Regions from separate parts of the Capsulimonas sp. genome, predicted to be linked through region 2. Evidence: riboswitches for the same ligand, from Rfam matches in the RefSeq annotation. Region 2 holds a riboswitch; the other holds the start of a gene.
The links. Region 2 has a riboswitch for cyclic di-GMP ahead of ABIZ35_RS05225 (nuclease-related domain-containing protein). Riboswitches for the same ligand answer to the same signal wherever they lie in the genome.
Positions count from the first base shown of each region.

Region 1: linked by a shared signal. The riboswitch ahead of ABIZ35_RS04795 (hypothetical protein) and the one ahead of ABIZ35_RS05225 (nuclease-related domain-containing protein) in region 2 are both predicted to bind cyclic di-GMP.

Region 1 covers NZ_JBDSQY010000069.1:1,085-4,699, reverse strand. Annotated here, with positions in the region: gene ABIZ35_RS04815 (aldo/keto reductase) at 1-458, shown strand, start outside; gene tnpA (IS200/IS605 family transposase) at 628-1,089, shown strand; gene ABIZ35_RS04805 (hypothetical protein) at 1,172-1,588, shown strand; gene ABIZ35_RS04800 (HAD family hydrolase) at 1,557-2,093, shown strand; cyclic di-GMP riboswitch class I at 2,183-2,281, shown strand; gene ABIZ35_RS04795 (hypothetical protein) at 2,424-2,729, shown strand; gene ABIZ35_RS04790 (SDR family oxidoreductase) at 2,841-3,615, shown strand, end outside.
Region 2 covers NZ_JBDSQY010000075.1:633-4,247, reverse strand. Annotated here, with positions in the region: gene ABIZ35_RS05235 (glycoside hydrolase family 95 protein) at 1-803, shown strand, start outside; gene ABIZ35_RS05230 (Gfo/Idh/MocA family oxidoreductase) at 943-1,983, shown strand; cyclic di-GMP riboswitch class I at 2,219-2,320, shown strand; gene ABIZ35_RS05225 (nuclease-related domain-containing protein) at 2,477-3,214, shown strand; partial or broken gene ABIZ35_RS05220 (PAS domain-containing protein) at 3,211-3,615, shown strand, end outside.

The DNA of each region.
Region 1 (3,615 bases), on a different contig from region 2:
GCAAAGTCCGTCATCTCGGCTTCAGCGCGCACAGCGTCGAAGCCGCGTTGTCCCTGATGAACCAGTTCGACTTCGACAGCATCCTCTTCCCGTTCAACTTCGTCACCTTCGAAAAGGCTGGTTTCGGCCCGCAGGTGCTGGAAGAGGCCCAGCGCCGAGGCGTCGCCCGCCTTGCGCTGAAAGGCATGGCGCGCGGCCCCTGGCGCGACGGCGATCCGAACCGCAGCGAATACCCCAAACCCTGGTACGAACCGCTCGCCGACCGGACGGACGCCACCAAAGCCCTGCGCTACTGCCTCTCCCTCCCAATCACCGCCGCCATCCCGCCCGGCGACATCCGTCTGTTCCGCATGGCCCTCGACATCGCCGACGCCTTCACGCCTTTGACCGACGACGAACGCGCCGATGTGCAAATCATGGCCCAATCGGAAACGCCGCTGTTTACGATGGCGGCGTGAGATAAAATCACCAGGCTCAGTTGCATGGGCTGGAATCATGAAGCTCAGTAGATCGGCGCGACCGTTCGCAGTGAATGATCCCGGTTATGAAACCCGGGCCTGGGAGCGGCCGGGCCGCTAACCGTCCGTGCCGGACGGAAGAATTAAGAGATTATACGGAGACGGGACAATGCCGCTGGCGCCTCGTAATACAATCAACGTTTATTTGCATTTGGTGTGGGGAACGTATTTGCGGTATCCGTTGATTACCGCAGACAAGGAAGCGGCATTGTTCCGATGCATTGAAGCGGAGTGTGCGCGTCTCGGTTGTGAGATATTGGCGACGGGCGGCATGCCCGATCACGTGCATCTGGCGGTGACACTGCCAACCCCGCTGAGCGTCGCCAAATTGATGCAGCAAGTAAAAGGTGTCTCCTCAGCATTCGCGCGAGATCAGCTATTTGCGGGAGAGTTCTTCGGCTGGCAGGAAGGATATGGAGCATTCAGCTTCAGCCACTCCCAATGCAGTAAGATCATCGATTATATTAAAAATCAGAAGCTGCATCACGCAAAACAAACACTCTGGACTTCCGTTGAGGCCGCAATTCCGCAGCCGCCAACATCCTCTCCTCCGTCCGGCACGGACGGTTAGCGGTCCGGCCGCTCCCAGGCCCGGGTTTCATAACCGGGAAATCTTGAATACGGTCGCATTGTATTGACAATAAATGGGTTCCATGAAAAAGCATTGGATCGACTACAATTCAAAGCGCTGTGAATCCCCAATGACCTATTGGGTGCACATAGAAACCGCAGGCAACCGATGGCGCACAGCGGATGAGTTTACGCCGCCGATGCCCAAACCCACGCCTGGCCAGGGCTATTCCATGTACCGCGTGGAGATCGACCGCGCGGATTTGCGATTCGCGTCGCTCGACGAGCTGCGCGTCTGCATCGCGACATTGTCACAGAAGGCTATGCCGTCCAATATGATCTTGAGCCGCAAGCGCGGAACGGGATACGGTCCGAGCAACCACTGGCTTAACCGTATCCCCCTGCGCTCGATGGCGTGGCCTTATCGCCAGCGGGTGGTCAAATATTTACAGGCGGCGCTGACAGATTTTGAATCGCAAACTTCTCGTTCTCGATCTTGACGAAACCCTGGTGTATGCAGCGCGCCGTCCGCTCGAACGCGCGGCGGGCTTTGCCGTCGGCCCTTACTTTGTTTACAAACGGCCCGGCGTGGACGATTTTCTCGCCTTCTGCTTTGCGCATTTCGAAACGGCGGTCTGGACTTCCGCGACACGTGATTACGCCGAAGCCATTGTTCAGATCCTGTTCCCACAGCCGCCATCGTTTTTGTGGGCGATTGAGCGCTGCACCGTGCGTTACGATCCCGACTGCGATGCTCATGTGGGGACGAAGAACCTTGTGAAGCTCAAACGCCGTGGTTATCGATTGGAACAAGTGATCGTTGTTGACGACAGTCCAGAGAAGCATCTGCGCAGTTATGGCAATTTGGTGCGTGTGGCGCCGTGGACGGGGGATACGGCGGATGACGATCTGCTTCGGCTGCCGCGATATTTGCGGACATTGGCTAATGTGGAAAATGTGCGCACGGTGGAAAAGCGGCGGTGGCGATCGGAATCTGAACAATAATTGCGCGGTGCAATAAAACCCAGTAATTTTCACGGGGAGCAAAGACCGGTAAAATTCCTATAATAAAAGCACCTAACCCATCAATCGTTACTCGACAAAGGCAAACTCTCCGAAAGGAGAAGACGCAAAGCGATGGGCCTAACCCAAGTCTCCGCAAGGTGATGAGACATGGCAGCCACGTTTCCGAAAGTGCGAGTGCGTTAATATATATTGCAAAGCGCCCGGTTTCTTCTCACGAAGAAGCCGGGCGCTTTGTACGTTTCCGGCGCAACTAAATCGTGTCTTTCGTGTCTCCCTGAGTGTCGGAAGAAAATTAGGGGAGATGCCTGAATGAACGGAAAGCAAATCGGAGTGATGTGGATCGGGATCCTTGTGGTGAGTACGCTGCTGCTGTATCCGCCCTTTGTGATGATGCCAGATATGGGCGGGGCGCTGCGATCGCAAATCTCCAGCTTATTCGGCTCTTCGTCGGCCCCGCACCAGATCACGCTGATCAAATATGGACTTTTGTTCGCGCCGCCCGACGGAAGCATCAGCATTGACGCCGCACGCCAGTGGCCGCCTGTCGTGCTGGCGGCGCTCGTATTCAGCGGGCTGGTGGCGACTCTGAGAAGTCCTGGGGCGGCGCTTCGATAAACCGGGCGGCGCGACGAGCGAAGGAGTTCGGGATGCCGCCGACGTATAAGACCACATCGAACCGCTAAGTGACGGCGGCGAGAAAATACGGCTCCGGGTGAAAGTACAACCATGCCTCAAAAAGTCTTGTTCATCGGCGGCACCGGCATCATCAGCTCCGCCTGCTCGCAGCTCGCGGTCGAGCGCGGCGTCGAGCTTTATCTGCTCAATCGCGGGCGCAGCTCGCGTCCCGTTCCCGAGGGCGCCCGCGTTCTTCACGGCGACATCCGCGATCCAGAGTCGGCGCGCGCGGCGATTCAGGGCCTCAACTTTGATTCCATTGTCGACTGGGTCGCCTTCACTCCCGAACACGTCCAGACCGACATCGATCTGTTTACGGGACGGACCAGCCAATACGTCTTCATCAGCTCGGCGAGCGCCTACCAAAAACCCGTGGCGAGCCTGCCGATCACAGAGTCCACCGTACTGTCGAACCCTTACTGGGAATACTCTCGCAACAAGATCGCGTGCGAGGAGCTGCTGGTTCGCGCGTATCGGGAGCAGGGCTTCCCCTCGACCATCGTCCGTCCCTCCCATACCTACGATCAGCGCCTGCTGCCGTTCATGGGCGGCTGGACCGAGATCAACCGCATGCGGCAGGGAAAGAAGATCATGGTCCACGGCGATGGGACCTCGCTGTGGGTGATGACGCATCATCGCGATTTCGCAAAGGGCTTCTTGGGCCTGCTTGGAAATCCAAGAACGATCGGCGACGCCATTCAAATCACCAGCGACGAGGCGCTCACCTGGAACCAGATCTACGAGATTTTCGCCCACGCCTCTGGCGCCACGGCAAAGATGGTGTACGTTCCGTCGGCGACGATCGGCAAGCACTTCCCAGAATGGA
Region 2 (3,615 bases):
ATCAGCACCACCCCGACGCGGCGGTATGCGCCGGCCCTACGATGGACATGCAGATTTTACGCGATCTCTTCGACGCCTGCGTCAAAGCATCGGAGGTCCTGGGCGTCGATCCCCAGTTTCGAGAGACGGTTCACGGCGTACGGTCGAAATTGGCTCCCATGCAGATCGGAGCGCAGGGCCAGCTGCAGGAGTGGTTTGAAGATTGGGATGCGCAGGCGCCGGACCAGAATCACCGACATATATCGCACCTGTATGGACTCTATCCCAGCAGCCAGATCACTCGTCAAACACCCGATCTGTTTGCCGCGGCGCGGCGTTCTCTCGAAATTCGGGGGGACGACGGCACGGGCTGGAGCCTTGCCTGGAAAATCGCCGCATGGGCGCGTCTTGCCGACGGCGACCATGCGTATCGTTTGATACAAGATGCGCTGCGTCTCACGAAGGACGCCGGGACCAATTACGAAGGCGGGGGCGGGGTTTATGCGAACCTGTTCGACGCGCATCCGCCGTTTCAGATCGATGGCAATTTTGGCTTTGTCGCCGGAGTTGTGGAAATGCTCCTGCAGAGCCACACCGGCGAACTGCATCTTTTGCCTGCCTTGCCTAGCGCCTGGCCGGATGGGCAAATCAAGGGCGTGCGCGCACGCGGCGGATATGGCGTCGATCTGGAATGGCGTAACTCAAAACTCGTTAGGGCAACCATACGGCCGAAGTTTTCGGGAAAGGTCACAGTGCGCTGGCGAGAGCATCGTTGGAATTATGTAACGCACCCCGATAAGGCAATCGTGATCGCGCTGAAGTGAACGCTGCTCAATGGATTTAAAGGTCGTGACCACGAATATAGGTTCCCTCGAACCATTCGCGCAGGACAACGCGTCATCGCCGCCTAACTGTCGGTCAGCGTGTGAAGAGCGCAAGACTGACTGGGCAGGGAGGGCGTTTATGGAGCCTTTGCGAGTGGGCGTCGTGGGATGTGGCGTGATTTCGGGAACACATGGGGACGCGCTGCGGCGCTTGGAGGAAGAAGGATTGGCGCGGCTGGCGGGGACGACGGATGTCGTGCGCGGCCGGGCCGAGGAGTTTGCGGGCAAGTACGGCTGCAAGGTCTTTGAGTCGTTTGATGAGATGATCGCCAGCCCCGAGATCGATTCGGTGACGCTTTGCACGCCGAGCGGGCTGCATGGCCGAATGGCGACGCAGGCGGCGCGGGCGGGCAAGCATATTTTGTCTGAGAAGCCGCTGGATGTTTGGATCGACGCCGTGGATGAGGCGATTGCGGCGGCGAAGGCGGCGGGCGTCACTTATGGCGGCGTGTTTCAGGAGCGGTTTTCGCCGGCGGCGCGCAAGGTGAAGCGTGCGGTGGAGTCGGGCGCCTTTGGCGAGATCGTGCTCGCGTGCGCGGAGACCAAGTGGTATCGAAGCCAGGAGTATTACGACAGTGGCGACTGGCGCGGCACGTGGGCGCTGGATGCAGGCGTCTTCTCCAACCAGGGCATTCATAGCCTCGACAAAGTCCAGTGGCTGGCCGGCCCGGTCGAGGAAGTTCTTTCGGCGACTTTGACGCCGGGATTCCACCGGACCATCGAAGGCGAGACTCTGGGCGTCGCCACCGTGCGGTTCCAAAACGGCGCGCTGGGGACGATCACCATGACCACCCTGGCGTACGACGGTTTTCCCGAGCGGATCGATGTCAGCGGGACCAAGGGCAGCGCGATGCTGGTGGGCGACCATCTGGCGCATTTTACTACCAAAGACCCTTATGAAGACGAGTTCGGCGATCTGAGCGGCTCCGCTGAGACGCAGTCCAATACCTCGAAGGACCCGGCGGCTCTCGTCGGCGATGGGCATTACGGCAACATTCGGGATTTCGTTCTCGCCGTGCGCGAAGGACGTCCGCCCCAGGTCGCCGCCGAAGGCGCGCGGGATGCCGTCAATCTGCTGAATATGATCTACGCCAAGGCCAAGGTGGGGCCGTACGCGTAAGATGCGCAATCCTCCTACAGCTGGAAGGCTGTAGGCTAGGCTGGGGCGAAGTCAGCTAAAGCAGACTCTTGGGGCACGCAAACGTCACTCATCATCCTAACCTGCTTCAGCTGGTTTTGCCTCAGCCTAGCCCACATCTTCCAGATGTGGGCTTACGCATAATCCTGGTAAAAATACGGGTGAGCAAATCCCCGTAAACATCCTATAATGAAATCACCATAACCCACCAATCGCTGCTCGACAAAGGCAAACTCTCCGAAAGGGGAGGACGCAAAGCGCATGGGCCTATAACTGGACCGCCGTTGGGCGGCCCCGGCATGGCAGCCACGTTTCCGAAGGTGCGAGTGCGTGAAATAGATGATAGAACGCCCGGTCTCTTCTAGGAAGAGGCTCGGGCGTTTTGTCCGTTATGGCTCCCGGTGAGCCAAAATGTCCTATAAATTGCCAGAAAAGTGCTCTTGAGCCCTGCCTCCTTCATGCCGACAATAAACATATGAATGTGATTCGTCATGCGCGTTATGCGGACAAGGTCATGCGCATCGAAGGCGCGCTTGCGGTTTCCGGGGTGGGGGGCGGCGTGCTTCTGTGGACTCAGGCCGCTTACTTTGGCGGCTACGGCTTTGCGGCGGCGGCGTTTCTTGCGCTCGGCGGCGTCAATATCGGCGTCAAGGCGATGCGCAACTACAACCGTTATCTGCGCGGCGCGGAAGGGGAAGAAGCGGCGCTCGCGGCGCTGCTGGCGCTTCCCGACGGATATTCCTGTATCTCCAACTTCGTCGTCCCCGGCACGCACCAGGGGGACGCCGACCTGATCGTGGTCGGCCCGTTCGGTGTTCTGGTCGTCGAAGTGAAGACGTTCACCGGGCATTACGCGTGTCACGGCGATGCCTGGTTTCGGCTGCACGATGACGGCGTGCGGCAGCCGCTGCGCAGCAGCGTCACGAAACAGCTGAAGCGAAACCGCAAGGCGGCGCAGCATTATCTGGTGGACTGCGACAGCCAGTCGCCCGTGTACGCAGTCGCCGTCTTTCCCGATGCACTGAAGCTCGACTGTGTCCACCCGACAGCTCCCATGGTGCGACTGTCAGGTCTGGCGGACCATGTTTTGAGCCTGCCGCCCGCGCCGGGAGGACTGGACACGGCGCCGCTGGAGGCGCTGTTCGGCCCCACTCAGTCGCGTGAGGCGGATACGTCCGCAGGCCGAGAGCCAAGTCCAGGAATCTCTTCATGAATACCTCAACGCCCAGCGTTTTATGGCCGAAACGGCGTGTCCTCGGCACAGGGCTCGTGGCTGCGCTTTGCGCCGCCCTCTGTGAAACCGTCGAACATGCGCTGACGCCCAATCTTAGCAACTGGCAGTCGCATGTGATCGGGATTGTCACAGTCGGGCTTATCACCGGTGTTGCGGCCGCTTATCTGGCCGCTTTTTACGAGCGGATGCGGCGACGAATGCGGCGAGAAGAAGAGGCGCGCATTTGGGCGGAAGAATCGCTGCGCCGTTCGTGTGAATGCCTGGAAACCATTGTCGAGGAGCGCACCCGCGATCTGGAGGCCGCGTCAGAAGAAATGCGGCGTGAAGTCGAAGAGCGGCGGGAATCCGAGCAGCGGCTGCGGGAAAGCCAGAGCCGCATG